Regions from separate parts of the Burkholderia sp. BCC0397 genome, predicted to be linked through region 1. Evidence: riboswitches for the same ligand, from Rfam matches in the RefSeq annotation. Region 1 holds a riboswitch; the other holds the start of a gene.

Evidence for each region. Region 1 has a riboswitch for cobalamin ahead of cobG (precorrin-3B synthase). Riboswitches for the same ligand answer to the same signal wherever they lie in the genome.
Region 2: it holds a riboswitch for cobalamin, as region 1 does, so the genes downstream of both, HWX03_RS22700 (iron ABC transporter permease) here and cobG (precorrin-3B synthase) in region 1, are expected to answer to the same signal.

The regions. Positions count from the first base shown of each region.
Region 1 covers NZ_CADFDL010000010.1:115,675-131,000, reverse strand. The annotation lists gene HWX03_RS26575 (chitinase) at 1-155, opposite strand, end outside; gene cobJ (precorrin-3B C(17)-methyltransferase) at 507-2,216, opposite strand; gene HWX03_RS26565 (precorrin-2 C(20)-methyltransferase) at 2,213-2,947, opposite strand; gene HWX03_RS26560 (precorrin-8X methylmutase) at 2,944-3,570, opposite strand; gene cobG (precorrin-3B synthase) at 3,563-4,918, opposite strand; cobalamin riboswitch at 5,025-5,215, opposite strand; gene cbiE (precorrin-6y C5,15-methyltransferase (decarboxylating) subunit CbiE) at 5,418-6,680, shown strand; gene HWX03_RS26545 (cobalt-precorrin-5B (C(1))-methyltransferase) at 6,680-7,768, shown strand; gene HWX03_RS26540 (cobalt-precorrin-6A reductase) at 7,765-8,496, shown strand; gene cobM (precorrin-4 C(11)-methyltransferase) at 8,539-9,267, shown strand; gene HWX03_RS26530 (hypothetical protein) at 9,398-10,225, shown strand; gene HWX03_RS26525 (MFS transporter) at 10,239-11,417, opposite strand; gene HWX03_RS26520 (MarR family transcriptional regulator) at 11,547-12,068, shown strand; gene HWX03_RS26515 (PHB depolymerase family esterase) at 12,302-13,324, opposite strand; gene HWX03_RS26510 (hypothetical protein) at 13,986-14,384, shown strand; gene HWX03_RS26505 (hypothetical protein) at 14,381-14,608, shown strand; gene HWX03_RS26500 (glutathione S-transferase N-terminal domain-containing protein) at 14,879-15,326, opposite strand, start outside.
Region 2 covers NZ_CADFDL010000007.1:270,462-285,787, reverse strand. The annotation lists gene HWX03_RS22725 (SIMPL domain-containing protein) at 1-644, opposite strand, end outside; gene HWX03_RS22720 (EVE domain-containing protein) at 821-1,282, opposite strand; RNA gene ssrS (6S RNA) at 1,394-1,575, opposite strand; gene HWX03_RS22710 (cell division protein ZapA) at 1,657-1,971, opposite strand; gene HWX03_RS22705 (ATPase) at 1,968-2,318, opposite strand; cobalamin riboswitch at 2,473-2,722, shown strand; gene HWX03_RS22700 (iron ABC transporter permease) at 2,881-3,879, shown strand; gene HWX03_RS22695 (ABC transporter ATP-binding protein) at 3,876-4,694, shown strand; gene cobT (nicotinate-nucleotide--dimethylbenzimidazole phosphoribosyltransferase) at 4,756-5,811, shown strand; gene HWX03_RS22685 (adenosylcobinamide-GDP ribazoletransferase) at 5,825-6,577, shown strand; gene cobC (alpha-ribazole phosphatase) at 6,562-7,146, shown strand; gene HWX03_RS22675 (cobalamin-binding protein) at 7,251-8,168, opposite strand; gene cobD (threonine-phosphate decarboxylase CobD) at 8,165-9,184, opposite strand; gene cbiB (adenosylcobinamide-phosphate synthase CbiB) at 9,177-10,121, opposite strand; gene cobU (bifunctional adenosylcobinamide kinase/adenosylcobinamide-phosphate guanylyltransferase) at 10,115-10,669, opposite strand; gene HWX03_RS22655 (cobyric acid synthase) at 10,745-12,247, shown strand; gene HWX03_RS22650 (hypothetical protein) at 12,330-12,467, shown strand; gene HWX03_RS22645 (DoxX family protein) at 12,616-13,029, shown strand; gene HWX03_RS22640 (ParA family protein) at 13,177-13,836, shown strand; gene panD (aspartate 1-decarboxylase) at 14,040-14,426, opposite strand; gene panC (pantoate--beta-alanine ligase) at 14,471-15,310, opposite strand.

The sequences.
Region 1 (15,326 bases):
CGCACGCCGATCTGATCGACCAACGGTGTCGGATAAAGCGTCACGTCGACATAGGGTGCATAGACGCCGGCGCCTTGCGACACGCTCGCCATCGCGAGCAGACAACCCGCGGCAAACGCACGCGGAACGAAACGCGGCAACACATTGTTGTTCATTCTGTGTTCTCCAAGTGGAAGAGGGATACGCTGGCCTGCGTATCGCCGCCGGTGGGGCAGGCACGTGCCCCGTCGGCGGCGTGCCTATCTTGGAGGATTCGCGTCGAATAGGAAACTTAGGTGTTCTTCTTTTTGTTATTCGATTCTCGATACGTAACGAACTTGCCGATTCGGTCGCATTTCGAAACGCAGGGCGGGCACTTTTTCCGTCCGATCGCGCGACGCGGTGCGCGTGGACCGGTTCCAGCGAACCGGTGACGCGCCGGCATGCCGATTGGCGGCACGCGCGCATGCGCATTTACGCGAGTGCAGCCGGATGCGGTACGCGCGCCGCGCCGGGCGCAGCGGCATTCAGCGATACCAGCGCGGCGTATAGACCCATTCGCGTGCGTTGCCGATCGCGAAGCGCCGCGTCGTCGACGAGCCGACGATCACCATCGTGCGCATGTCGACCTGGTCGCTGCGCAGCGCACCGAGGGTCGTCGTCGCGAGCGTCGCGCCCGGCCGGCCGATGTCGCGGCCGAGCACGACCACCGTATCGGCCGCGCGATGCGCACGCACGACATCGAGCGCACGGTCGAGCTGCCACGGCCGCGCGCGAGAGATCGGGTTGTAGAACGCCATCACGAGATCGGCTTGCGCCGCGTGTTGCAGGCGCGTCTCGATCACGTCCCACGGCTTCAGGTTGTCCGACAGCGAGATCGCGCAGAAGTCATGGCCGAGCGGTGCGCCGGCCTGCGCGGCAGTAGCCAGCGACGCCGAGATGCCGGGCTCCACGCGCAGGTCGACCGCGGCCCATTGCGGGTCGCGCGCTTCGTCGAGCGCTTCGAGCACGGCCGCGGCCATCGCGAACACGCCGGGGTCGCCCGACGACACGACCGCGACGCGCCGACCCTCGGCCGCCAGTTCGAACGCATGGCGTGCGCGCTGCATCTCCTCGCGATTGTCGGTGCCGTGCACGCGCTGGTCCGCCCGAAACGGGCCGGCCATGTTCACGTAGGTCGTGTAGCCGAGGATGTCGGTCGCTTCAGCGAGCGCCGTGCGTGCGGCCGGCGTGAGCCATGCGGCGCCGCCCGGGCCGAGACCTAGCACCGTCAGGCGGCCGCGTGCGCGGCCGAGCGTGGCCGGGTCGATCGGATGCGATGCGACCGCGCACGCGAGACCGCGCGATGCCGCACGCGTCGTGTGGGTGACGCGCAACGCGCGGCCGAGCAGCGTGGCGGCGTCGGCGGGCGCGTCGCGGTCGCTATCGACGAAACGCAGCGGCACGTCGAGCACGCTCGACGCTTCTTCCAGCGCGGGTTCGCCGATCGCCGATGCCGGCGCGACGATGGCCGCGAGCGCCAGTCGCGCGAGGCCCTGTGCGTCGAGCGCGGCTGCGATGCGCACGGCCAGTGCTTCGTCGGCATGCACGGCATCCGCGGCGACGCCGACCACCACGCTGCGCGGATGAATCACGAGTTCGTCGCGCGCGCCGCGCCACGCATCGGGCGTCACGCGAATCGCGTGTGCGGCCGCGGCATCGCGCGGCAGCGCGACCTCGTCGAGCCACGGCGCGGCGCCGTCGATGCGCGTCGACGCGCCCGCGAGCAGGTCGGACACGAAGCGCTTGCCCTGCGCGAGATCGGCGAGCGCATAGCCTTCCGGCGGATTGAGCACGCACGCGCCGAAGCGCAGTTCGCCGCTCGTCGTGATCGCCGGCGCGACGCCGACGCATTCGGCAATTTCGCGCGCGATCACGTTGACGCCCGTCAGCCCGCCGAGCAGCGGCACGACGGCCGAGCCGTCCTCCGCGACCGCGAGCACCGGCGGCTCGACGCCCTTGTCGGCGAGTGCGGGCGCGAGGCAGCGGATCACGATGCCGGCCGCGCACAGCGCGACGATCGGCAAGCCGCGCGCATAGAGTTCACGCAGGTGCGCGCCGAGTTCGTCGAACGGCACGTCGGCGTCGACGCGCGATGCGAGACCGTGCACCCGTGCACCCGGGTAACGCGCCTGGATACGCCGCGCGGTATCGAGCGCGCCCGCGCCGAGAATCACGATGGCGGGCGGCGTCGTCATCCTTGCCATTTTTCCCCCGGCACGACGAGCAGCGAGAAATACGGCGACGCCATCGGATCGACCTCGTCGAGCGGCACGATGCGCTGGTTCGCCATCGTCGCGCGTTCGACGTACAGCGTGCGCTTCGCGAGCCCGAGTTCGTCGAGCACGCGCCGCACCTTGTCGAAATTGCGGCCGAGCTTCATCACGACGGCCGCGTCGGCCCGCGCGAGCCGCTCGCGCAGTTCGTGTTCGGGCAGCACGCCCGACAGCACCGACAGGCTCTGGTTGCGATAGACGAGCGGCTGGCCGAGCACGGCCGTGCCGCCGAGCATCGCGCACACGCCGGGGATCACCTCGGTGTCGTAACGCGGCGCGAGGCGGTCGTGCAGGTACATGTACGAGCCGTAGAAGAACGGGTCGCCTTCGCAGATCACCGCGACGTCGCGGCCTGCATCGAGATGCGCCGCGACGATCTCGGCCGCGGTGTCGTAGAAATCGGCGATCACCGTCTCGTAGCACAGCGGCGGCGGCAGCGCCTCGGTCGTCACCGGGTAGACGAGCGGCAGTTGCGTCTGCCCGTCGAGCAGGTGCGCTTCGACGATGCCGTACGCGTTGCCTTTCTTGCCCTTCGCGACGAAATACGCGACCACGGGCGCCGCCTGCAGCACGCGTAGCGCCTTGATCGTCATCAGTTCGGGATCGCCGGGGCCGACCCCGACACCGAACAGCCGTCCGCGCGTGCTCGTCATTCGACCTCCGTGGCAAGCGCATTGACCGCGGCGGCGGCCATTGCACTGCCGCCGCGCCGCCCGAGCAGCGCGACGTATGGCACGCCGCGGCTGTCGGCGTCGAGCGTCGCCTTCGATTCGGCCGCGCCGATGAAGCCGACCGGGAAACCGAGGATCAGCGCGGGGCGCGGCGCGCCGGCGTCGATCATGTCGAGCAGGTGGAACAACGCGGTCGGCGCATTGCCGATCACGACGACGCTGCCCGCGAGATGCGGACGCCACAGTTCGAGCGCGGCGGCCGAACGCGTGTTGCCGAGGTGCCGCGCGAGGTCGGGCACCTCCGGCTCGCCGAGCGTGCAGATCACACGGTTGGCCGCAGGCAGCCGTGCGCGCGTGATGCCTTCGGCGACCATCCTCGCGTCGCACAGGATCGGCGCGCCGGCCGCGAGCGCCGCGCGGCCGGCCGCACCGGCGCCGGCCGAGAAGCGCAGGTCGTACACGACGTCGACCATCCCGCACGCGTGGATCACGCGCACCGCGAGTTTCTCGAGATCGGGCGGAACCCGCGACAGGTCGGCCTCGGCGCGGATCGTCGCGAACGACTGGCGGTAGATTTCCTGCCCGTCGCGAATGTAGTCAAGCATCGGTGGTGTCCTGGCTGTGCCGTGCGTCCATGAGTCGGACCGCGGCCTGGTCAATCGTCAGATGGCGCGCGAGCGGGGCGCCGAGGCCCGCGGCCGCGTCGCGCCGGTAAAGGTCGTAGTGCGCGGGCGCCACCGCGACGAGCGTATGTGCGGCCGGGTGCGGCAACGCGCAGTGGCGCTCGCAACCGGTCAGATGCACGTCGAGCGGATGGCCGACGTGCGCGGCGAGCGCAAGCGCGTCGTGTTTCGTGTCGGCGTGCGCTTTCGCGCAGCCCGTGCTGCCGGTGCAGGCGACGAGCGTCGCCAGCGGGTTGGACGCTGCGCATACGAGGCCGAGCGATGCGAGTGCTTCGTGCATCGCCGCTGCGCGCGCGTTCGGCACGCCGTGCATGAACACGCCTTGCCACGGCGTCATCGACAGCGTGCCGTCGCCATCGGCTTCGGCCAGCGCGGCGAGCCGTTCCAGTTGCGCCGCGTCGAGCCGCCCGAGCACGAATTGCGCGCCGACGCTGCAACGCGCCGCGTCGCGCGATGGACGCGCGCCGAAACGCAACGCAGGGTCGGCACGCGTGCGCCGCCAGTCGGCAAGCGCCGGATCGGCCTTGAGCGGAAAGGGCAGGTAGTGCCGGGCGCGCTCGAGCAGCGTGCGTTCGCTGCATGTCGCCAGCAACGCGCGCATCCGCGTGACGTCGGCCGGCGCGAGGTCGAGGAACGCGAGCAGCAGCGCGCGAACCAGCGCGACGCCCTGATCGATTGATACGTCGACCGATGCGGGCCGGTCGCCGTGCGCCACCGGCGGACAGCCGGCCAGCCCTGCCGCGAGACGTACCGCGCCGTCGCCGCGACGCCATGCGGTCAGCCAGATGTCGTGCGGATGATCGAGCGCCGCGACTGCTTCGCCGCCGTCGAGCTGGATCGAGAATTTCGGCGACAGTTCGCCACGGCGCGGCTCGCTCGCCAGCAGGTCGAGCAGCGGCACGGCGAGCGCGTGGCTATCGACGAGTGCGGCGGGGTCGTGCCCGGCGAGCGGGCTGAGCATCACGTTGCGAACGTCGTCGCTCGCCGCCAGCGCGGCCGTATCGGCGGCGGCGTCAGCGCTTGCGCGCGGGCCGAGCCCCGCGTCGAGCAACGCGTGCGCCAGCGCATCGGCCGCGCCGTCGCGAATGCCGCGCAACTGGAGATTCGCGCGATTGGTCGCATCGATCGCGCCGGAATACAGGCGCGCGGCGGCGGCGATCGCGCGCGCCTGGCGCGCATCGAGCCGGCCGCCCGGCAGCTTGATCCGGCACAGCCCGCCGTCGGCGGCCGCGACCACGCGCACGAGCCCCGGGCAGGCCGACGGGCGCACGACGGGCGACGCAGGAATCGAATCGTGGGCGGAATTCAACGGGATACCGGAACAGTGTGGCGCCGCGGCCAACGCATCGGTACACCCCGCCCGACGCCGACTGGCACGCACGCACTTTCTGGCCGGCAGGTCTCCTGGCTGACAGGTCGGCGCCGGCTCCCGGCCTTCCCGGTGAAACCAGTGGCATGAGGGGGGATCGGCTCGCTGTCTACAGTTGCGGGGGCAGCCACAGCGGCGCGCGGTGCGCCCTGTGTTCCCTCTTCGGCCCCGAAGGGCACCGGCGAACGAACGGCCGTAGGATACCCGATTTCGGTCGCGATTCGCGACCGGCTGGCCGTTCGCGGCAAGCGAAGCGGGCAATGGTCGGACGCTGGCGGGCCGGCAGATGAAACGCGGGGTGGAACACGGTACCATGCCGTTTTTTGCAACGCGGATGGCCGCACCGGCGCTTTTACGGCCGCGCGGTGACACGATGAAATCGAACGATAGGGAAGGGTGCATGACGGCGTGGCTGACGGTAGTGGGCATCGGCGACGACGGTTACGCGGGGCTCGGACGCCACGCGCGGCGCGCGCTGCTCGACGCGACGCGCGTGGTAGGCGCGAAGCGGCATCTCGACATGCTGCCCGCGCGGCTGCGGGCCGCGCGCGAAGCATGGCCGTCGCCGTTCGACCTGTCGGGGCTGCTCGCGCGCCGCGGCGCGCCCGTGTGCGTGCTCGCGAGCGGCGACCCGATGCTGTTCGGCGTCGGCGCGACGCTCGCCCGCGAGCTTTCTCCCGACGAATGGCGCGTGCTGCCCGCGCCGTCGTCGCTGTCGCTCGCGGCCGCCCGCCTCGGCTGGGCGCTGCAGGACGTCGGCGCGGTCTCGCTCGTCGGGCGTCCGCTCGCGACACTGGCCCGCCACCTGCTGCCGGGCCGGCGCCTGTTCGTGCTGAGCGCCGACGGCCGCACGCCGGCCGCCGTCGCGGTCGAACTCGCGGCACGCGGCTTCGGGCCGACGCGCGTCAGCGTGTTCGAACATCTGGGCGGCCCGCTCGAGCGGCGTATCGATGGCCTCGCGCAAGACTGGAACGTCGACGAAACGGCTGCGCTCAATCTCGTCGCGCTCGACTGCCGGGCGGGCGCCGACGCGCCGCGCCGCGCGCTCACGCCCGGCCTGCCCGACGACGCGTACCGCCACGACGGCCAGCTCACCAAGCGCGACCTGCGCGCGATGACGCTCGGGCGCCTCGCACCCGCGCCCGGCGAACTGCTGTGGGACGTCGGCGCCGGCAGCGGCTCGATCGGCATCGAATGGATGCGCGCGCATCCATCCTGCCAGGCGATTGCGATCGAAGCGCATGCGGAGCGGCAGCGCTTCATCGAACACAACCGCGATACGCTCGGTGTGCCGGGCCTGCAACTCGTTGCGGGCCGTGCGCCCGATGCGCTTGCGGGGCTCGCCGCACCCGACGCGATCTTCATCGGCGGCGGCGCGACGGCGCCCGGCGTGCTCGACGCGTGCTGGGCGTCGCTGAAACCCGGCGGACGGCTGGTCGCGAACGCGGTCACGCTGCAGGGCGAGATGGCGCTCGCCGCGTGGCGCGATGCGCATGGCGGCACGCTCACGCGCGTGTCGCTCGCGCATGCCGAACCACTCGGCCGCTTCGACACGTGGCGGCAGCCGCTGCCGGTCACGCTGTACGACGTGCGCAAGCCCGACGCGGCCGACACGGCCGGCTCGTCGAATATGTCGATTCCATCGAACGCAACGGACGCGTGATGCGCGACGAAACCCCCGAACGGCCCGCGCCGCTGCGCTTCGGCTACACGACCGGTAGCTGCGCGACCGCGACGTCGCTCGCGGCCGCGCGGCTGCTGCTCGCGGGCCAGGCGGACGACGCGGTCGAGATCGTGCTGCCGAAGGGGCAGCGCGTGATGATGCGGCTCGAATTCTGCCGCGCCACGGCCGACGGCGCCGAAGCCGGCACGATCAAGGATGCCGGTGACGATCCGGACGTCACGCACGGCGCGCTGATCTTCGCGCGCGTCGCGCTCGCGGCCGCGCCCGGCGTGCGCTTTCATGCCGGGCCGGGCGTCGGCACGGTCACGCGCGCGGGGCTCACGCTGCCGGTCGGCGAACCGGCGATCAACCCGGTGCCGCGCCAGATGATGACCACGCATCTGGAAGCGCTTGCAGCCGAGCACGGCTACGCGGGCGGCTTCGACGTGACGATCGGCGTCGAAGGCGGCGAGGCGCTCGCGCTCAAGACGATGAACCCGCGCCTGGGTATCGTCGGCGGGCTGTCGATCCTCGGCACGACCGGCATCGTGCGGCCGTTCTCGTGCTCGGCCTATATCGCGTCGATCCACCAGGGCATCGACGTCGCACGCGCGAACGGCATCGAGCATATCGCCGCGTGCACGGGCAATACGAGCGAGGACGCGATGCGCGCGCACTATCATCTGCCCGACATGGCGCTGGTCGAGATGGGCGATTTCGCGGGCGCGGTGCTCAAGCACCTGCGGCGCGCGCCGATCGCGCGGCTGTCGATGTGCGGCGGCTTCGGCAAGCTCAGTAAGCTCGCGGCCGGCCACCTCGACCTGCACAGCCGCCATTCGAGCATCGACCTGCCGCTGCTCGCGCAGTGGGCGGCCGAGGCCGGCGCGAGCGATGCGCTGCAAGCCGCGATGCGCGCCGCGAACACGAGCCAGGAAGCGTTGAAACTGGCGCAGGCCGACGGCGTGCCGCTCGGCGATCTCGTCTGCGCGCATGCGTTGCAGGTGGCGCGCGACATCGTGCCGCCGTCGGTCGCGGTCGAGATGTTCGCGATCGACCGGCAGGGCCGCTTCGTCGGGGAGGCGCGATGAGCCCGCGCATCCTGCTGCTCGGCGGCACCGGCGATGCGCTGAAAATCGCGCGCGTGCTCGGCCAGCATCATGTCTATAGTCTTGCCGGCCTCGGCAAGACGCCCGACGATTTGCGCTGCGACGTGCGCGTCGGCGGTTTCGGCGGCACAGCCGGGCTCACCGCGTATCTTCGCGACGCCGGCATCGGCCTCGTGATCGACGCAACGCATCCGTACGCCGCGCAGATCAGCGCGAACGCCGCAGCGGCGACGCGCGACGCAGGCGTGCCGCTCTGGGCGCTGCGCCGCGCGCCGTGGACGCCGCAGCCGGGCGACGACTGGCGGATGGTCGACGACTGGGCCGGCATCGAAGCCTCGCTTGCACCGTTCAGGCGGCCGCTGTTCACGCTCGGCCGCGAACCGCTCGCGCATCTCGACGCGATCCCGCCGCACCAGTTCTGGCTCGTGCGCTGCCTCGATGCGCACCCCGGCAACGCCCGCGCTCAGATCGTCGCCGCGCGCGGGCCGTTCACGCCCGACGGCGAGCGCGCGCTGTTCGCGCTGGCGGGCATCGACGTCGTCGTCAGCAAGAACAGCGGCGGCGCGGCCACCGAGGCGAAGCTCGACGTCGCGCGCGAACGCAGGCTGCCGGTCGTGATGCTGCGCCGGCCGCCGCTGCCCGACGCCGACCGCACGTTCGACTCGGTCACGGTACTCATCGACGCACTCGATCCGGCCGCGCGCGCCTGACGCGACGCAGCGGTCATCCCACGAATTGACGGAGAAATTTCGATGACGGTGTATTTCATCGGCGCGGGCCCCGGCGACCCGGAGCTGATCACGGTGAAGGGCCAGCGCCTCGTGCACACGTGCCCGGTGATCCTGTATGCGGGCTCGCTCGTGCCGGCCGCCGTGCTCGACGGTCATTGCGCGGAGCAGGTCGTCAACACGGCCGAACTCGACCTCGATGCGATCGTCGCGCTGCTCGCCGCCGCGCATGCGAACGGGCAGCACGTCGCGCGCGTGCATTCGGGCGACCCGTCGCTGTACGGCGCGATCGGCGAGCAGATCCGCCGCCTGAAAGCACTCGGGATTCCATACGAAATCGTGCCGGGCGTGACGGCCACGGCCGCGTGCGCGGCGACGCTCGGCGTCGAGCTGACGCTGCCCGGCGTCGCGCAGACGGTGATCCTCACGCGCTTCGCGGGCAAGACGACGATGCCGGAAGGCGAAGCGCTCGGCTCGCTCGCCGCGCATCGCGCGACGCTCGCGATCCATCTCGGCGTGCGCCATCTCGCGCGCATCGTCGACGAAGTGCTGCCGCATTACGGCGCCGATTGCCCGGTGGCGGTGATCTATCGCGCGAGTTGGCCCGACGAGGAACGCGTGACGGGCACGCTGGCCGACATCGTCGGCAAGGTGCAGGGCACGCGGATCGAGCGCACCGCGCTGATCCTGATCGGGCGCGTGCTCGACGCCGAAGGGTTCGCGGATTCGACGCTGTACGCGAGCGCGGGCTGAGCCCGCACGAACCAACCGGTACTTTCGCGCAGGCCGGGCCACTTCGCGCGATCACGACGCGCAAGCCACCTCACAAGGACAACGTTGAATGGATACCCGTATTCGATCCGGCATGTTCGGCATCGTGGGATTGACGGTCGCGCTGCTGGCGGCATCCGCGGTCCATGCCGCCGGTGAAGTCACCGAAGCCCGCGCCGTGCCTTTCGTCGAAGTCGCAAAAACCGCCGTGTCCGATCGCGACTGGCCGCGCAAGCTTTGCGAGTTGGCGTCGGCATCGTGCGGCGTCGTCGGGCAGTCCGCCGACGCGGACAACGCACCGTCGCTGTACCGTGCCCGGAACGACGCGTCGGGCATTTACTACGCGATCCTGCCGGGCCCGCAGTTGCTGAAAGCGAGTTTCACGCCCGTCGCAGGCTGGAAGGTCGTGCAGCGCTGGGATTTCTCCGACTACCAGTCCGTTGACCGGGTCGACGGCGACGGCGAGCCGCCGCCGCTTCGAATCTATCCCGCGCTGTACCCGTTGGGCGGCGAACGCTTCTCGGTCGCGGTGCTCGCGGGTTGGTCCGAAAGTTATTCAGGCGGTGGGGGAAGCTGGGAAACCGCCGATTTCGTCGAATTGCGGCCGAACGGCGAACATGCCCGCACACCGCGCGTATCGACGCTCCCGTTCAGCTGCAACAAGCAGATTCGAGCCTGCTTCACCGAGCACGACTATCAGCACTCACCGCATTGCAGCGAGGACTTCGACGGTTCGCTACGGCTGCGCTTCGTGCCCGGTGCAAGCGCCGGCAATCTCGACTGGATCGCCACCTGGAAAGAGCGTCATTGGCCGGGCCAGGAACCGCAAAGCAAGACTGGGCATACGTCGGTTTCCGTCACGTTGCCGTTCGGACGAGACCCGGTCGCCGCAGGCAACGCGCTGCGCGGCAAGATCTCGTTTTGCGAGCCGGTCAACTGAGCGGCGGCCGACGCTATGCGCGCGCGGCGTGCAGCACCCGCTTCGGCGCAAACCCCGCCGCCAGCGCGAACAGCGCGACACACAGGCACGCCATCGCGACCCACGCGGGCGTCAGGTCCGCGAGATGCTGGCGCACGATGCCGGCCGCGAAAGGAAACAAGCCGGCGACCAGGTAGCCGATCCCCTGCACGAACCCCGTCAGCGACGCGGCATCGGCCGGCGTCGCCGCATGGTCGACCGTGACGATCAGCGACAGCGGAAACAGCGCGCCGATCCCCGCGCCGAGCAGCAGCGCGGCCGGCAACGCGAGCGCGTCGGGCGCGGCCAGCATCACCAGCAACCCGGCGAACAGCGACGCGATCGCCGCATGCAGCGCGGGCCGGCGGTCGGGCAGGCGGTCGATCGTTGCGGCAATCGTCAGCCCTGCGACGACTTCCGCGAGCGTCACGCCGCCGAGCAGGCTGCCAGCCGCGGTCGGCGACCAGCCGAGCCGCATGTAGTACGGCGGCAGCCACGCGAGCACGAGCGTGTAAGCGCCCGTCGCGATGCCGAAGAACAGCGCGAGCCGCCATGCGCGCGGCGAACGCGACGGCCGCTCACCCGATACCGACACCGGCCCGCCGGCCAGCGCGTCGCCGCCACGGCTGGCCAGCGGCCAGGCCAGTGCGGCGACCGCTGCCGGCAACGCCCAGCCCGCGAGCGCCGCGAGCCAGCCCCAGCGCGCCGCGGCGAACGGCGCGACGACGCTAGCGAGCACCGCGCCGCCCATGATCGACGTCGAATAGACGCCCATTGCGCCGCCGATGCGCGCCGCGAAATGCGCCTTCACGAAGCCGGGCAACAGCGCCTGCACCATCGCGATCCCGACGCCTGCGCAACACGCGCTCGCGAGCAGTAGCCATGCGTGTTGCGCACCGACGCGCGCTGCGCAGGCCAGCCCGATCAACGCGACGCCGAGCCACACGCCGCCCGCGATCCCGGTGATGCGCTGCAGGCGCCGCGCGCTCAGCGCACCGAGCCCCATCAGCAGAATCGGGATCGTCGTCAGCAGGCTGGCCGCACCGTCGCCGATCCCGGTCGCGCGCTGGATCATGTCGAGCAGCGGGCCGACCGCGGCGAGCGCCGGCCGCAGGTTCAGCCCGACGAGCACGATCGCGGCGAGCCGCCATCCGGGGGAAGTGAAGCGCTTCATCGCAGAGCCCTCGATATCGGTGCGCGGCTGCCAGCGAGGCGCCGCGCGTTTTCAGGTAAAGTATCTCGACATCAAGATAAACGGCGATTTATCTCGACGTCAAGATAACTGGTGAGCCGAGGAGGGTTAATGGACCGAGCCGAGCATGCGCTCGCGCAATGGCGCGCCGAGCGTCCGGATCTCGACGCAACGTCGATGGTGGTGATGGGGCGGTTGCAGGAAGCCGCGCTCGTGATCGCGCGCGACCGTCTCAATCCGCTGTTCGCGCGCTACGGCATGCAGCCGGGCGAATTCGACGTGCTCGCGACGCTGCGGCGCAGCGGTGCGCCGTTCGCGCTGACGCCGACCGCGCTGTACGACGCGCTGATGATGTCGTCGGGCGGGATGACCGCGCGCATCGACCGGCTGCAGAAGGCCGGCTGGGTCGAGCGCCGGCCGAACCCGGCCGACGGGCGCGGCACGCTCGTCGCGCTGACGGATGCCGGGCGAGCGCTGATCGATGAAGCGGTTGTTGCGCATATCGACAATCAGCGCGCGCTGCTGGCCGCGTTGTCGGCGGGGGAACAGGCGCAGTTGTCGGAACTGCTGGGAAAGCTGCTGGCGGGGCTGGAAGGTGCGACGCCGGAAGGGGAGGAAGGGACGTCGCGTTGAAGAATGCGTGGTGGAAACGTACGCGGCGGGCAAAAATGTTCTTCGTGAATTTTCGTGGACGTCGCTTGCCGAGCCACAAGCGACGGTCAATCCGCTCCGATGCGGTCGTACAGATGGCTGTCGTCGCGGCGCGGAAGGATTCATGAGAATCGTAAATCTCGCCGTGTCCGGATTCTTCTGTATGGCATTGAACTCACCGTGTGAGCACATTCGTGCACACACGTGCTCGCGCGTTACGGCTTGGAGAGCAGTCGGCCGACCATGGCGTTAACCGCAGTAAGCTGGGAACCCGATTTCACCGCGTAATCGGGACCCGTATAACCGAACCAGTCCCAACAACCTTGCGGATTGAACGGGATCGTGGACGCATTCACCTGCGGATACAGAACGAGGATGTTGTTCGTGTCGGCCCAGTAGTTGTAGTTGGTCTTCTCATAGAAATCGTCGCCAACCACAGCTGCCGACTGCTTGCATCCATGGAATGCGACGTGAACTTTGCACGCCGCTCCCTGATCGCACGACTTAGGCACGTAGACGAATCCCGCGTCCGCCATGCCGGTCGCAGATGCTGCGAATTCGCGCTGACTGAACGGCACGATTCTCCCGGTCAGGCTCTTCGCTGGCGGCTTTAAAGGGCCGTAGATGTACTGCAGCAACGCGCCGGCCTGGTCGTACCTCTGCTTGCCGACCTCGCAGTGGCTGATGTATGGAGGCGCATTGTCAGCACACACGTTGCCGAACGACGGTGTAATGAATGCGTGACCAGCCGGCACGTTATTCACGTACTTCAGGTTCGACGCAGGGACGCCGGCCTCCTTGAAGAACGACACTGTCGAGTCGACTGCCTGTTGGTAGACAACTGTGTCTTTCGTTCCGCTGAACACGTAGATCCGCGCCTTCTGAAGGTTCGATAGTGGGTCAATCTGATTCAGCGAAGCAAAGCCTGCGGCGGCGGTTACCATCAGCGTCGAGTTCGGCGGAACGAACGGTACCTGCCCCATGCAGATCGAGGCGTTAAACAAGTTCCCTGCCGCGCAGTAGTACGGACCGCCGGCGACCACGCCAGCCCCGACTACGGAACCGGAGTACGCGACCTGGTACTGGACCGCCATGAAGGCACCCGACGACAGGCCGGACACCGACGTCTGCGACGGGTCACCGTGGTACGACGGCAGCGCATCAGCGGCCAGCGCGGCATGGGTTAGGGCAGCAGCGAGCGCAAGAGCGGTAATGGCGAGGCGGGGATGCAATTTCATCGTGATACCTCCTGTGGCATAGCGAATGAAACGGACGTCGAGCGAAAGGACGACTTGCTGAGAAACCTTGCCGTTCGTCGCGGCTGTGCAATGCGCTTGGCCCAGTACATTGCGTACGCGGTCACGCATCCCGCACGAAGGGCCGCAACCTCGATCGGACCGACAACAGCCGCTGCGGCGACCACGATATAGGCGACACATCGATGGCCGATTTCCGCGGCTCCGTCACCGTCATGCCGCCACTGTGCCGATCTGGCGCGTTTGAGGGCTTGAGTGGGGTGCGAAATTCGTATGATGAAGCATCATCGACGTAAAAAGACCGTCAACCCCGTATTCTTTTTTGTGTGTGAGATTTGCAACGTCGTCGTATTACTGTCATCCGGGGCATCTAGGCGTCTTCGATTGCGACGCAACGCAATCGACAGTTTTGTACCGTTTTGCATGCAAACTCGACCGGCTCTTGTTGGCCGTAAACAGTCGTTAAATTTTCGCGACGTATCGCAGTAACAAAAGCCGACCGAATGCGTGAATTTCACATCTGCGCGATAACGCACGGATAATTCACTAATTTTGCTAGGGTATTCCTTAGTGCCAATTTTCTAAAAATGTCTATTGTTACAAAGACAATCCGAGTAAAAATTACTTTCCCGACCGAGAATCCATGCTGTTCGAATGGCATATCGGTTTGACTATTGCAGACGGATGCCGACGCCCCACTCTGGAGGAAATTTTGAAAGAACAAAATGCGTTCAGTTATCCTGCATCCAGTCGATATGCCGGACCCGAGTTCGAAGAGTATTGCATTAGCGAACAAAAGTACCTACCGGCAACGAGGGATCGCACACCATGCCTTTCATGTCCACTTTCCAACCTTTGTCAGGCGGGATTCGATGAACAGGTCCGGCGCGTGCAAAAAGGAGAGAACCCAAGCCTTACCGAAGGATGTGCGTTTGATCCAAAAGCCTTGACACCACAGGCACTACTCGAAAGCCTTACGCACGAGCAGAAAGCGTTTGTTATATCCAAGATCCCAACATTTAAATTATCGGAGCCGTTATGAGCCAAGATATTGCTGCGTTGCAATTGGAAGCAAAGAAACAATTGGCGCATAAAACTGATCTCGTATCAAAGCAACAGCTCGAAGCAAAGAAGCAACTAGCGCAAAAAGCCGACTTGGTATCGAGACAGCAGTTGGAAGCGAAGAAGCAGTTGGGGCAGAAAGCTGACCTTCTATCAAGGCAACAGCTCGAGGCAAAAAAGCAACTGGCTCAGCGTTCCGATTGATTGCTATCGGCCAACTTGAGAAGGCGCCCCGTTACTGTCAAGCTGGGCGGTGCGCCTTTCGACATTCAAGCGTCCCCATCTGGCAGGTTCCAGAGCGAACCAACCGTCTGAATGACGGCTCTCCGGAATCGGCGGGTGACCGCTCCTGGCCAAACACCGACAGTCTTCCCAGCGCTCCCCAAAAATTCACGATGACCCCCAAAAAAACCGCCGCACAATGCGGCGGGCGTCGCAGGTCGCGGGCCGCACGTGGTGCGCCCGCGTAACCGATCAGCCGCGCACCGGGATGTTGAGCCCGCGCGCAACGGCCGGCCGCGCAACAAACGCGTCGAGCGCGCGCTTGACGTGCCGGAATTCGCTGAACCCGACCAGATCGCCCGCCTCGTAGAAGCCGACCAGGTTGCGCACCCACGGGAAGATCGCGATATCGGCGATCGTGTAGCTATCGCCCATCACCCACTGGCGGTTCGCGAGATGCGCGTCGAGCACGCCGAGCAGGCGCTTCGACTCGTCGACGTAACGGTCGCGCGGACGCTTGTCCTCGTAGTCGCGGCCGGCGAACTTGTGGAAGAAGCCGAGCTGGCCGAACATCGGCCCGATGCCGCCCATCTGGAACATCACCCACTGGATCGTCTCGTAGCGACCCGCGAGATCCTTCGGGATCAGCTGGCCCGTCTTGTCCGCGAGATAGATCAGGATCGCGCCCGATTCGAACAGC
Region 2 (15,326 bases), on a different contig from region 1:
GCCGCGGCCATCGCCATCATGCGCGGGTACGGCTGCACGTTGCGGCCGCTGCCGACGTTCACGTCGCGGATCGTGTAGCTGCCGTAGCCGAACGCCTTCGCGGCTTCGTCCGCGCGGGCGCGGAACGACTTGATCGCTTCGGTCGTGAGCTTCTGCTCGGCCGCGCGCTGCGCTTCCGGCGACAGCGAGAACTCGACGTTCGCGACCTGCATCAGGTTCGACAACTGGCCTGCCAGCTTCGACGCCGCGGCGAAATCGCGCGATTCGAGCGCGACCTCGGTGCGGCCGCGCCATGCGGAGATCTTCCCGTCGCGATCGGTGCTCGGATACACGGAGAACGCGCCAGTGTGCGCGGTGACGCCCGACGCGCCCTTCGCCTGCGACAGGGCCGCGTCCGCGCGCTGGTTCAACTGCGCGGTGAGGCTGCCCGGATCCTTGGCCTGCTGCTCGTAGAACAGCGTGATGTGGATGATGTCCTGCGGCACGTCGGCGCTGGCCTGCGACGACAGCGACAGCACACCCGCCGGCTCCGGAAAGTGCGGGTTCGCCGCCTGGGCGTGCGCGGCGGGCGACGCGAGCGTCAGCGCGACGGGAACGGCGGCGGCGAGGGCGAGCGACAGCGCGAGTGCGGATTTCTTGGTCATTGTTGGCTCCTTGTGCGAGGGCGCGCAGGCGGATCACGCGTGCGCGACGCGGGCGTACCGCGCGAAAAAAACGACAGCCGGCCCGATCGACCGACAGCGGTTGCTTAGGCTGCGCGAAAGCGCCGCGAGTTCCGTTTCGGCAGGCGTACTGACCGGATTTGACCTTTGGCGCGCGCCTACTTCATCAACTTCTCAGTGATGAATCGCCATTCCGCACGCGTGACGGGCGTGATCGACAGCCGGTTGCCGCGGGCGAGCACGCGCATGTCGGCGAGCTCGTCGTGCTCGCGCAGCGCGGCGAGCGGCACGAGCGGCGACTTCTTCACGAAGCGCACGTCGACGAGCAGCCAGCGTGGTGTTTCCTGCGTCGATTTCGGGTCGTAATAGGGGCTTTTCGGATCGAACTGCGTGGGATCGGGGTAGGGTGTCGACGATACTTCGGCGAGGCCGGCGATGCCCGGCTCGGGGCAGCTCGAGTGATAGAACAGCACGCCGTCGCCGATCTTCATCGTGTCGCGCATGAAATTGCGCGCCTGATAGTTGCGCACGCCGGTCCACGGCAGCGAGCGCTGCGGTGCGTTGGCGAGATCGTCGATGCTTGCTTCGTCCGGTTCGGACTTCATCAGCCAGTATTGCATGGATCGTGATCGATGCAGAAAGAGGCGTGAGCGTCTGTTTGCATGCGCGCTCCGCATGCAAACAGACCCTGAAAAAGAAAACGGCACCGGGACTTGCCCGATGCCGTTGGATAGGCCCCCGCCTTGGCCGCTAGGCCGGCATCCTGAACCTGAGGTTCAGAATTGGTCGCAGTTAGCAGCACTTCGGGTACATCAGACAGAGTGACGCGCGCGCCCGTGCTACAAATTTCCGCAACCGTGCACATGGCATTGGTTCAAGGAATATATGACCTTGGCGAACCAGGCAGGGAAGCTGACTGAACTGTGTTTCGATGCGCCAATTTGACCACCGTTGACCGTCGAGATCAAGGGGAATCGACGTATCGATTAAAACGTTACTGCGTCTCGTGCTGTGCGAGCACCGCGCCGAGCTGTTCGTTCATCTGGTGCATTGTACGACGGATTTCCTCCGCCGGAAATGCTTCACCGTGCCGCACGCTCGTTTGCAGCCGCAGCAATTCCGATGCAAGCGACAGCGCCGCCATCACAGCGATGCGATCGGTGCCGCGCACCGAGCTGTTCGAGCGGATTTTCGACATCTCGGCGTCGACGCGCGCGACCGCTTCGAGCAGTGCCGCTTCGGTCTCGGCCGAACAGGCGAGCCGATAGGGCTGACCGAGAATCGAGACTTCGATCTGCTTGGTGCTCATGCATGTTCTCCGTGGCTGGCCGCGTCATCGCCATCCGTGCGCGCCTGCGCATCGAGCAGGTCGAGCTGGTTGTCGGCTTGCTCCGCGCTCTTCGAGCGCGGCAGCTTTTCGAGAATCGCGTTCAGTTTCACCTGGGCGTCGTCGATCTTCGCCGACAGCGTGTCGCGCTCGGCCGCGAGCGCATTGCGTTCGTCGCGCAGCTGCGCGAGTTCCGCGCGGACCGTGTCCGCTTCCGCGCGCAATTGCGCGACCTGCTCCTCGAGCGCGAGCCGTTCCGAGTGATAGCGCTTGTTCAGCGAAATCAGACGGCCAATATTTTGAGATAAAGTTTCGAGTTCGTTGAGCATTTGCTGCGTCCTCTAAAGACCCAGCATTTTAGCGCGGAATAACGTGCAATCCGACATCTGTAACGTTTCCAGTCGTAACACCCCTGCTTCTTGCCGCGAATAAGCGCGTCCCGTGCGGGTCCGGACGCTTCCTTGACGCTCGTGCGACCGGCTCCTAAACTGGCGCCGCCTCGGTGCTCGCGCGCAGGACGCGCGGTTAAACGGGAAGCAGGGTGCGGGCTCCAGGAGCGCGCCAACCTGCGCTGCCCCCGCAACGGTAAGCGGCCGCGTCGCGTGACGCAGGCCGGCTCGGGCGCGTTTCGCGTGCAGGTCGCATGCGGGCGCGGGCCACTGCGCGTCATGGCGCGGGAAGGCGAGCCGGACCGCCGCCAGCCCGGATACCGGCCGAGACGGGGAGCCCGCATGGGCTCCATGACGCGCGGCCTGCGGGGAAGCGGGGCGCGCAATGTTTCACGGAATGTTCTTCGATGCCGACCCCAATCGTCCGCCACGCGCTCCTGTCGCGCCCGGCCGGCTCCCGCAAGCGGATGCGCCGCGCGTCGTGCGCGCGGCCGTGCGCGGCATGAGCGCCGCGCGCGCCGCCGTGATCTGGGCCGCGCTGGCCGCGGTGGTCACGCTGCTGTTCGTCGCGTCGCTGTCGATCGGCAGCGTGCCGATGTCGCCGTGGCAAGCGCTTGCGTCGCTCGTGCCGCACGGCGGCGATAGCCTGTTTGCCGATATCGTCCGGACGCTGCGCGTGCCGCGCGCGCTCGCGGGTTTCGCGTGCGGCGCGCTGCTCGCACTGGCCGGCGCGTTGTTGCAGGTGCTGCTGCGCAATCCGCTCGCGGAGCCGTACGTGCTGGGTGTGTCCGGCGGCGCGGCCGGCTTTGCGCTCGTCGCGATGATCGCGGGCGGCGCATGGTGGCTCGTCGATGCGTCGGCGTTCGCCGGTTCGCTCGTCTCGGTCGCACTCGTGCTCGGTCTCGCAAGGCGCGAGCTGTGGCGCGGCGAATCGCGCGACGCATCGCCGCGGCTGCTGCTCACCGGCGTCGTGATCGCGGCGGGGTGGGGCGCGCTCGTCACGCTGTTGCTGTCGCTCGCGCCCGACGCGCGGCTGCGCGGCATCATCTTCTGGCTGACGGGCGACCTGAACGGCGCGACGGCGCCGTGGTTCGCGTGGGGCGCGCTGTTGCTGAGCGCATGCGTCGCGCTGCCGGCCGCGCCGCAACTGAACGTGCTGCTGCGCGGCGACGCGACCGCACAGGCACTCGGCGTGCCGGTCGCGCGCCTGCGCGTGCGGATCTATCTCGTCGCGTCGCTGGCCGCCGCGGCCGCCGTGACGACGGCCGGCATGATCGGCTTCGTCGGGCTCGTCGTGCCGCATGCGTTGCGGCTCGCGTTCGGCAACGACCAGCGGATGCTGCTGCCGGCCGCGATGCTCGCGGGCGGCGGCGGCGTGATGGCGGCCGACCTGCTCGCGCGCACCGCGATCGCGCCCGCGCAATTGCCGGTGGGCGTGATGACCGCGTTGATCGGCGTGCCGGTGTTCCTGTGGATGTTGCTGAGGAGGCCGATGCGATGACGGGCACCGCCGCACCGCACGCCGCTGCCGGCGACATGCACTACATGGCCGTCGATCTGACGCTGAAGGCCGGCGCGCGCACGCTGCTCGACCGCTTCACGCAGGCGTTCCGCCCCGGCGAGATCTGGTGCGTCGCCGGCCCGAACGGCGCGGGCAAGACGACGCTGCTCGCCACGCTCGCGGGATTGCAGCCGCCGGCCGGCGGACACGTCGAGATCGATGGCCGGCCGCTTGCCGCGTGGCGCCCCGAGCAACTCGCGCAGCGCCGCGCGCTGATGCCGCAGCAATTGCACGATGCGTTCAGCGCGACCGTGTTCGACACGGTGCTGCTGAACCGCTTTCCGTATCTCGGCGGCTGGGGCTGGGAGCGCGACGGCGACCGCACGGCCGCGCGCGACGCGCTCGCGACGTTCGACCTGACCGCGCTCGCGTCGCGCGACGTGATGTCGCTGTCGGGCGGCGAGCGGCAGCGCGTCGCGCTGGCCGCGACGCTGTGCCAGGACGCGCCGCTGATGCTGCTCGACGAACCGCTCGCGCATCTCGACCTGCATCACCAGATCGACTGCCTGACCGCGCTGGCCGAGTGGCTCGCGGCAGGCCCGCGCACGGTGATGTTTTCGTGTCACGACCTGAACCTCGCGCGGCGTTTCGCGACGCATGCGCTGTTGCTCGACGGCCGCGGCCATGCGTGGGCCGGCCCCGTGCACGACGTGCTGACGCCCGAGCGCGCGAGCGACGCGTTCGGCTATCCGCTCGTGCTGATCCGCGAGAACGGCCGCGATGCGCTGCTGCCGGCATGGCCTGCGCGACAATGACCCTTCCTGTTCCGATTTTTCCGATGCGCGGCGCATGCCGCGCGCACGACACGGCTCCTCGATGACCACTTCGACTCATTTCCCGCCCGCGATCGCGCCGCTCGACGACGCATTGCGCAAGCGCCTGCAGCATGTGATCGACCACAAGACCAAGCCGCCCGGCAGCCTCGGCCAGCTCGAGGCGCTCGCGCTGCAGCTCGGCCTGATCCAGCGCACCGAGCGGCCGGTCGTGCAGCGTCCGGTGACGATCGTGTTCGCGGGCGACCACGGAATCGCGGCCGAGGGCGTCAGCCCTTATCCGCAGGCGGTGACCGCGCAGATGGTCGCGAACTTCCTGGCCGGCGGCGCGGCGATCAACGCGTTCTCGGGCGTCGCGCAGAGCACGCTCGAGATCGTCGATGCGGGCGTCGCGTCGCCGCTGCCGCTGTCGGACCGGCTGGTGTCGCTGCCGGTCGCGCGCGGCACGCGCAACTTCGCGGCGGAACCGGCGATGACGCGTGAAGAAGCGATGACGGCGCTGGCCGCCGGCGCGGCGCGCGTCCGCCTGCACGCGTCGCTCGGCACGAACGTGATCGGCTTCGGCGAGATGGGGATCGCGAACACGTCGTCGGCCGCCTGCCTGATGAGCCGCCTGCTCGACGTGCCGATCGACGCATGCGTCGGCCGTGGCACGGGCCTCGACGACCAGGGCCTCGCGCACAAGCGCGCGGTGCTCGGCCGCGCGCTCGTCAAGCACTCGCATGCGATCGCGCCACTCGACGTGCTCGCGACGTTCGGCGGCTTCGAGATCGCGATGATGACGGGCGCGTACCTCGCGGCCGCGAGCGAGCGGATGACGATCCTCGTCGACGGCTTCATCGCGACCGCCGCGCTGCTCGTCGCCGAGCGCATCGCGCCCGGCGTGCGCGACTACTGCGTGTTCTCGCATACGTCGCACGAGGCCGGCCATCGGCGCATGCTCGAGCATTTCGGCGCGAAGCCGCTGCTCGCGCTCGACCTGCGGCTCGGCGAAGGCACCGGCGCCGCGCTCGCGCTGCCGCTGGTGCGCGCGGCGGCCGCGTTCCTCAGCGAGATGGCGAGCTTCGAGTCCGCCGGCGTCGACAATCGTGACGCCTGAGCGCACGCGCGGCATGCGGGACGAACTGCGCTACTTCTTCGTCGCGCTCGGCTATTTCACGCGCGTGCCCGTGCCGCGCTCGATCGGCTATGCGGCCGGCGATCTCGACCAGGCCGCGCGCTATTTCCCGCTCGTCGGCGCGTGCGTGGGCGCATGGGGCGCGCTCGTCTATCTCGTCGCGCTGCGCGCGCTGCCCGTGTCGATCGCGGTCGGGCTGTCGATGGCCGCGACGCTGCTCGCGACCGGCGCATTTCACGAAGACGGCCTCGCCGACAGTTGCGATGCGTTCGGCGGCGGTTACACGCGCGACGACGTGCTGCGCATCATGCACGATTCGCGGATCGGCACGTTCGGCGCGGTCGCGCTCGTGATCGCGCTCGGCTTGAAATGGCAGGCGCTGACGTCGATGCTGCCGCTGCGCGCCGCATGGACGATGATCGCCGCGCATGCGGCGAGCCGCGCGATGGCCGTGAGCCTGCTGATGTCGCTCGACTACGTGCGGCCCGAAGGCAAGGCGAAGCCGGTTGCGCAACGGATGGGCGCACGCGCGGCGTGCGTCGCGGCGGTGTTCGGACTGCCGTGGCTGTTCTGGCCGGACTGGCGCATGGGCGTTGCCGCATGCGTGGCGCTCGTGCTCGTGCGCGCGTGGGCGGCCCGCTATTTCGTGAAGCGGATCGGCGGTTATACGGGCGACTGTCTCGGCTTCACGCAGCAACTGGGCGAACTGGCGATCTATCTCGTGGTGCTCGGATGGACGTCGTCCTGATCCGCCATCCGGCCGTCGGCATCGAGCCTGGCATCTGCTACGGGTGCAGCGACGTGCCGCTCGCCGAATCGGCCGATCGCGGTGCGCAAGCCGTGCGTGCGCATCTGTCGACACTCGGCGCGCCGTTGCCCGACCAGGTCTGGACGAGCCCGCTGACGCGCTGCGCCTCGGTTGCCGAGCGGCTCGCGCGGGCATGCGACGTGCCGCTGCGGCGCGATGCCGACTGGCAGGAAATGGACTTCGGCGCGTGGGAAATGCAGCGCTGGGACGATATCGACCGCGCGGCACTCGATGCGTGGGCGGCCGACCTGATGCATGCATGCGCGCACGGCGGAGAAAGCGTGGCGCGATTCGTCGCGCGGATTGCACGGCAGGCCGATGCGCTTGCGGAGTTCGACGGGCCGCAATGGGTCGTCACGCATGCGGGCGTGATCCGCGCATTCGCGTCGCATGTCTTGCGCGTGCCGCTCGATACGTTGTTGTCGCGGCCGGTGCCGACGGGCGGAGCCGTCTGGCTGCGCGCGGAGGGTGACGCGCAAGCATGGGAAGTCGTGCACTGGGACGCATAGGCGCACGTGCGTCTGCAGGTGAATGACGCTGTGCACGATCGATCTGTCTCGGCCGCCGGACGCATCCGGCATCGGTGCGCGATGCACTTGCCAGCCGCTGGAAATCAGCGCGCCGGCCGCCGCGCACGCGCGGCATCCAGATCCTCGCACAGCGTGGCCGCGCCCTGCGCGATCCGCGGCGACGGCCGCGTCAGTAGATCGCCGTCGATCGCGAACAGGTTGTGGCGCGCCACGGCCGTCAGCGCGGGCCACGCGCGCCAGCGCGCGAGGCTCGGCAGCGGTTCGCTCGAACGGGTCGCACCGGCACTCGTCGTCACGATCGCTTCCGGATTCGCCGCGAGCACGGCCTCGTCGGTCACGGCGGGCGCGAGCGGCTTGAGCGACGCGAACACGTTGCGGCCGCCGCAGAGTTCGAACACTTCGTTGATCAGGTGCGTGCCGTTGAGCGTCGTCAGCGGGCGGTCCCACACCTGGAAGAACAGCGTGACGGGCGGGCGTGCCGCGTAGCGTGCGCGTAGTGCCGCGATGTCGTGCGTCAAGGCGGCCGCGGCGGCATCGGCAGTCGGTTGCGTGCCGAGCAGCGTGCCGAGCCGGCGCAGCGACGACGACACGTCGTCGAGATGCTTCGGTTCGCTGAAGAACAGCGGGATGTGCAGCGCGCGCAGCGCGTCGGTCTGCCGCTCGGCGTTGCCGTGCCGCCAGACGACGATCAGGTCGGGCTTCAGCGCGGCGATTCGTTCGAGATCGAGCGCCTTGTTGTCGCCGACGCGAGGCACCGCTTGCGCGGCGGCCGGATAGTCGCTGTACGTGACGGTGCCGACGAGCTTCGCGCCGCCGCCCGCCGCGTAGACGAGCTCGGTCGCGTGCGGCGCGAGGCTGATCACGCGCTGCGCGGGCGCGGGCAGCGTGACCGTATTGCCGGCGTCGTCGCGCGTCGTGACATCGGCGTGGACGAGCGGCGCGTGAGCGAGCGCGGCCAGCAGCGCGGCCGGCGCGAGCCGGCGGAACAGGCGTGGACTCATGCCGAGGCTCGCTGCAGCAGCGGCACGCAATGCGCGAGCGCATCGCCGAGGCGCTGCCATTCGGCTTCGCTGCCTGGCAGGCCGACGCGCACGCTCGACGGGGTCGGGAAGTGCCGCGTCCAGATGCCGCGCGCCGCGAGCGCCGCATGCAGCGCCGCGGCGCGCGGGTCGTCGGTCCAGCTGAAGAGTGGTGTGGCATGAACCGCGAAGCCGTGCGCGCGCAGCAGCGCGGCCAGTCGTTCGCCGTCGGCCGCGAGCCGCTCGCGGGTAGCCGCTTGCCACGCACGATCGGCGAACGCCGCGGCGACCGCGTGGCGCGCGGGGCCGCCGACCGTCCACGTGCCGAGCCGGTCGCGCAATGCGACGATTTCGTCGGGGCATGCGAGCACGAAGCCCGCGCGGATTCCGGCGAGCCCGAAGAACTTGCCGACCGAGCGCAGCACGACGAGCCCCGGACGATCGACCTGCGGCGCGAGCGATGGCGCGGCGCCCGTATCGGCGAACGCTTCATCGACGATCAGCGTGCCGCCGCGTGCCGCCAGTTGCGCATGCCAGCCGAGCAGGCGCCTGGTCGGCACGAACTCGGCGGTCGGATTATTCGGATTCCCGACGATGACGTGGCGCAGTGTCGCGGGCAGCGCATCCGCGCGGATGTCGAGCGCGACGACGCGATGGCCGTGGCGCGCGAACGCGGGCGCGTATTCGCCGTACGCGAGCGCCGCGACGCCGGCGTCGCCGGCCGGCAGCAACGCCGGCAACGCGCGGATCGCGGCCTGGCTGCCGGCAACCGGCAGCACGTGCGCGGCATCGGGCGCGTCGTAGTACCGCGCGGCGCAGGCCGCGAGGCCGTCGCCGTCGTCGGGCAGCCGGCGCCATGCGTCGGCCGGCACGGGCGGCACTGGGAAGCCCGTCGGATTGATGCCGGTCGACAGGTCGAGCCACGCGTCGTACGGAATGCCGTGGCGGCGGGCGGCCTCGTGCAGGTTGCCGCCGTGCGCGATGGATGAATCAGACATGATGGGTGGCCATGACGAGTGCGCCGCTCGCGACCAGCAGCGCGAGCCACAGGGCGAGCGTGCGCGTGACGAGCGACAGCGCGGCGACGATGTGAAGGGCGGTGGCCGTGGCGCCGGTGCCGAGCACCGGGCGATCCTCGATCTCGCCGTGATAGACGGCCGGGCCGCCGAGCTGCACGTTCAGGCTGCCGGCGCCCGCGGCCATGACGGGGCCCGCGTTCGGGCTGTCCCAGTGGCGCGCCTGCGTGCGCCAGCAGCGCCACGCGGCGGCGGTGTCGCCGAGCAGCGCGTAGCTCGCGGCGGTGAGGCGCGCGGGAATCCAGTTCAGCGCATCGTCGATGCGCGCGGCGGCCCAGCCGAAGGTCAGGAAGCGCGGCGTGCGGTAGCCCCACATCGCGTCGAGCGTGTTCGCGAGCCGGAACAGCAACGCGCCGGGGCCGCCCGCGACGACGAACCAGAAGAGTGCGCCGAAGATCGCGTCGTTGCCGTTTTCGAGCGCCGATTCGACGGCGGCGCGCGACAGCGCACCTTCGTCCGCGTTGCTGGTGTCGCGCGACACGATGCGCGCGGTCAGCGTGCGCGCCGCGTCGAGGTCGCGCCGCAGCAGCGCGGCGGCGATCGGCGCGACGTGGTCGGCGAGGCTCTTCGCGCCGAGCGCGAACCACAGCAGCGCCACGTGCAGCGCGGCCGCGAACGGCCACGGCAGCACGGAGACGAGCCATGCCGCGACGGCTACCGGCGGCACGACCGCCGCGAGCCACGCGGCGACGCCGACCACGCGGCCGCGCCGGCCCGTGTTCAGCGCGGCTTCGATGCGCGCGGCGAAGCGGCCGAACGCGACGAGCGGATGCCAGCCGGCCGGCTCGCCGATGGCGCGGTCGACGATCGCGGCCGCGACCGCGAGCATCGCGACGACGGGCAGCGACAGCATCAGCATGACGGCGCGCCCGCCTTGAGGTCGAGCGGCAGCCCGGCCACCAGCAGCGTGACGCGCGTCGCGAGCGCGGCGACGCGCTGGTTCAGGCGGCCGAGCTCGTCGACGTAGCGGCGCGTGACCGACCCGAGCGGCACGACGCCGAGCCCGATCTCGTTGCTGACGACGATCACCTTCGCGCGCGCGCCGCGCAACGCGTGCTCGAGCCGCTCGACCTGCGTCGCGTACTGCGCGTCGTCGAGCGGTTCGCCGTCGGCGGGGCACAGCAGGTTCGTGAGCCACAGCGTCAGGCAGTCGACGAGCAGGCACGCGTGCGGATCGTCGAGCCGCGCGAGCGTGCCCGCGAGATCGACGGGCGCGTCGGCGAACCCCCAGTCGGCCGGCCGGCGCGCGCGGTGATGCGCGATGCGCTGCGCGAATTCGGCATCGGCGGCGGTCGCGGTCGCGATGTAGGTGACGGGGCGGCCGCTGTCGGCGGCGAGCCGCTCGGCATGCGCGCTCTTGCCCGAGCGCGCGCCGCCGAGGACGAAGGTGAGGTCGTGCGGAATCATCGCGTGATTGTAACGGCGCGGGCGACCCGCCGCGGGCGATAATGCCGCCTTTGCTTCGCGACGACCTTTTACACGATGAATGCACCCGAGCCGCGGCCGCGCGGCACGCTGATGATCCAGGGCACGACGTCCGACGCGGGCAAGAGCACGCTCGTCGCGGGCCTGTGCCGCCTCGCGCGCCGCGGCGGCGCGCGCGTGGCGCCGTTCAAGCCGCAGAACATGGCACTCAACAGCGCGGTGACGGTCGACGGCGGCGAGATCGGCCGCGCGCAGGCGTTGCAGGCGCTGGCCGCCGGCGTTGCGCCGCATACGGATTTCAATCCGGTGCTGCTGAAGCCGACGAGCGACCGCGGCGCGCAGGTGATCATTCACGGCCAGGCGCGCATGAACCTCGACGCGCGGGCGTATCACGACTACAAGCCGGTCGCGTTCGACGCGGTACTCGAGTCGTATGCGCGTCTGCGCGCCGGTTACGACACGGTGATCGTCGAAGGCGCCGGCAGCCCGGCCGAGATCAACCTGCGCGACGGCGACATCGCGAACATGGGGTTTGCCGAGCGCGTCGACTGCCCGGTCGTGCTCGTGGCCGACATCGATCGCGGCGGCGTGTTCGCGCATCTGGTCGGCACGCTCGCCTGCCTGTCGGACAGCGAGCGGGCGCGCGTGCGCGGCTTCGTGATCAACCGCTTCCGCGGCGACCTCAAGCTGCTCGAACCGGGGCTCGACTGGCTGCGCGCACAGACGGGCAAGCCGGTGTTCGGCGTGCTGCCGTACCTGCACGGGCTGCTGCTCGACGCGGAGGACATGCTGCCCGCGCAGGCGCGCAGCGCCGCCGTGCGCGGCGATGCCGGCGTGTTGCGCGTCGTCGTGCCCGCGCTGCCGCGCATCAGCAACCACACCGATTTCGACCCGCTGCGCGCGCATCCGCAAGTCGAATTCACGTACTGGAAGAGCGGCCCCGTGCCCGACGCCGACCTGCTGATCCTGCCCGGTTCGAAGAGCGTGCAGCGCGACCTCGCGTGGCTGCGCGACGCGGGCTGGGACGCGCTGATCCGGCGCCACCTGCGCTACGGCGGCAAGGTGATCGGTATCTGCGGCGGCATGCAGATGCTCGGCCGCACGCTCGACGATCCGCTCGGCCTCGAAGGCGCGCCCGGCAGCGTGCCGGGGCTCGGGTTGCTCGATTTCGACACGACGCTGCAACCCGACAAGACGCTGAAGAACGTGACCGGGCAACTCGCGCTGCCGGGCGAGCCTGCCGTGCGCGGCTACGAGATCCACATGGGCGACACGCGCGGGCCGGCGCTCGCGACGCCCGCGCTGACGCTGGCCGCCGATGCCGCGCAGGACGGCACGCGTCCCGACGGCGCGAGGTCGGCCGACGGCCAGATACTCGCGACCTACGTGCACGGGCTGTTCGACGCGCCCGACGCCTGCGCGGCGCTGCTCGCGTGGGCGGGGCTCGACGGCGCGGCCCGCATCGACTATCCGGCGCTGCGCGAGGCGTCGCTCGAGCGGCTGGCCGACACGTTCGCCGAGCATCTCGACCTCGACGCGCTGTACGCCGAGTTTCGTTGAGAGCGGGCCGGTCCGCCCTCGCTTTTTCCGCCCGATCGCGTACAACAAAGGAGGGCGGAGGTCCGCCCGAAGGAGGGCGACGATGAGGGCTCGATGGTGGTGGAGCGTGCTGCTTGCGGCGCTGCTGGGCGCGTCCGCGGCCGCGCATGCGTGCGATTCGTATGCGCCGGGCGGCGGCCAGTCCGGCGGCGACGCCACGCAAGGCAAGAGCGGTTACTGAGCAGGATGCAGGGCATGATCGGTCATGCCCTTTTTTTACTTCAATTCGTTCCCAGGTGGAATCAATTTAAGCTGAATGACGTGTTTATCGGCCGAATCGATTCGAATAGAGTGCGATCCATTCCCATCCACTCACGAAGGAATTCGTCATGAATGCCAACCGCCTGAACGATTTCGCCGCGACGCTGCTGCGCATCGCCCTCGGCGTGCTGTACCTCGCGCACGTCGCGCAGAAAGTATTCGTCTTCACGCTGCCCGGCACCGCGCAGTTCTTCGCGTCGATCGGCCTGCCGGCCTGGCTCGCGTACCTGACCACGTTCGTCGAACTGGCGGGCGGCCTGGCGCTGCTCGCGGGGTTCCGCGTGCGCAACGCCGCGCTGGTGCTGCTGCCGTTCATGCTCGGCGCGGTCGCCGCGCATCTGCCGAACGGCTGGAGCTTCGCGTCGCCGCACGGCGGCTGGGAATATCCGGCGTTCTGGGCCGTCACGCTGGCCGTGCAGGCCCTGCTGGGCGGCGGCGCGCTCGCGATCGGCGCGCGGGAGGCCGCGGTCCGGCGCGCGTGACGTGAAGGAAAGCAGACGAAAGCGCCACGCGGTTCGGTGCGACCGGTTCCGGTGACCCCCCGTTTGCCGATATCATCGCTCCCTGTATCCGCAATCGAGCGGCGCCTGCCATGCGGCCGGCGCCGCGCGGCTTTTTCGGGGAAATTCATGACGGTCATCGTGGTGGCGAATCCGAAGGGCGGCGTGGGGAAGAGCACGCTGTCCACCAATCTAGCCGGCTATTTCGCGGCGCAGGGCGCGTGGGTTGCGCTGGCCGACCTGGACCGGCAGCAGTCCGCGCATGCGTGGCTCGACCTGCGGCCGGCCGGCTTGCCGGCGATCGAGGCGTGGGAGCTCGATCCGGAGGCGCCGTCGAAGCCGCCGCGCGGCCTCGAATATGCGGTGATCGATACGCCGGCCGGCCTGCACGGCACGCGGCTCAACGTCGCGCTGCAACTGGCCGACAAGGTGATCGTGCCGCTGCAGCCGTCGATGTTCGATATTCTCGCGACCCAGCAGTTTCTGGAGCGCCTCGCCGGCGAGAAGGCCGTGCGCAAGGGCAGCGTCGAGGTCGGGATCGTCGGGATGCGGGTCGATGCGCGCACGCGCTCGTCCGACCAGCTGCACCGGTTCGTCGAAGGGCTCGGCCTGCCGGTGCTCGGCTACGTGCGCGACACGCAGAACTACGTGCAGATCGCCGCGCACGGCCTGACGCTGTGGGACGTCGCGAAAAGCCGGGTCGAGAAGGATCTCGAACAGTGGCGGCCGATCGTCGAATGGGCGGAGCGCCGCGCGCCGAAGGCCGAGAAGGCCGCCAAGGCGTCCTGAGCGCCGCTGGGCTGAACTCGGGCGATGCCGGGCGGCCGGTTGCGGCCGAGCAAGGCAGGGGCGAGTGACAAAGGGCCTGATCCGGTATCGCGCCGGATCAGGCCCTTTCTTTGTATGCAGCTGAGCAGTTTCGACCGTCGTGACGCGCGCGGCGCCGGGACGGCCACCCGGCGTGCCGTGACACGCGCGGGCGGGCGGCCGCATTACGTCCAGTTCTGCGTCGGCACGTGATCGCGGTGGCCCTTGATCTTGTTGCCGTCGTCGATGAACACGAGCTTCGGCTTCCAGCCGGCCTGCAGTTCGGCTTCGTCGACCATCGCGAACGCGGCGATGATCACGAGGTCGCCGAGCTGCGCGCGGCGCGCGGCCGAGCCGTTCAGCGAGATCATCCCGCTGCCGCGCTCGCCCTTGATCGCGTACGTCGAGAAGCGCTCGCCGTTGTTGATGTTCCAGATGTCGATCCGTTCGTTTTCGATCAGGCCGGCCGCTTCGAGCAGGTCTTCGTCGATCGCGCACGAACCTTCGTAGTGCAGTTCGCAGTGCGTGACCGCCGCACGGTGGATCTTCGATTTGAGCATGTGGCGCTGCATGGTGTCTCCGTGATGCGTCGTGAGAGGCGCGGGCGGGCCGCCCGTCAGATTTCCAGGTTGTCGATGAGGCGCGTCGCGCCGAGCTTCGCGGCCGCGAGCACGACGAGCGGTTCGCCGGCTTCGAGTTCGGCGGCGCTCGGGGCGATCAGGTTCGCGCGGCGGCGGATCGACAGGTAGTCGGGCACCCAGCCGCGATCGGCCAGATGCGTGCGGGCCTGCTGTTCGAGCTTGCCGAGATCGTGCTCGCCGGCGAGCACGCTGTCGCGCACGCGCTGCAGCGTCTTCGCGAGTTCCGGCGCTTCCTTGCGCTCGTCGACCGACAGGTAGCGGTTGCGCGACGACAGCGCGAGGCCGTCCTCGTCACGCACGGTTTCGGCGGCGATGATGTCGACCGGCAGCGCGAGCTGCTGGCACATCCGGCGCACGATCATCAACTGCTGGTAATCCTTCTTGCCGAACACGGCGACGCGCGGCTGCACGCACGCCATCAGCTTCGACACGACCGTGCACACGCCGGTGAAGAAGCCGGGCCGGAACTCGCCTTCGAGAATCCCGCCGAGATCGTCCGGCGGCAGCACGCGGTATTCCTGCGGCTCAGGGTACATGTCGCGCTCGGTCGGCGCGAACAGCACGTACACGTTTTCCTGCTGCAGCTTCTCGATATCGTCCTGGAGCGTGCGCGGATACTTGTCGAAATCCTCGTTCGGGCCGAATTGCAGCCGGTTGACGAAGATGCTCGCCACGACCGGGTCGCCGTGCTGGCGCGCGAGGCGCATCAGCGACAGGTGCCCTTCGTGCAGGTTGCCCATCGTCGGCACGAACGCCGTGCGGTTCTGTCCGCGCAGCTGGTCGCGCAGTTCCTGGATCGAGCTGATGACTTTCATGATCGGGTAGCGGGTT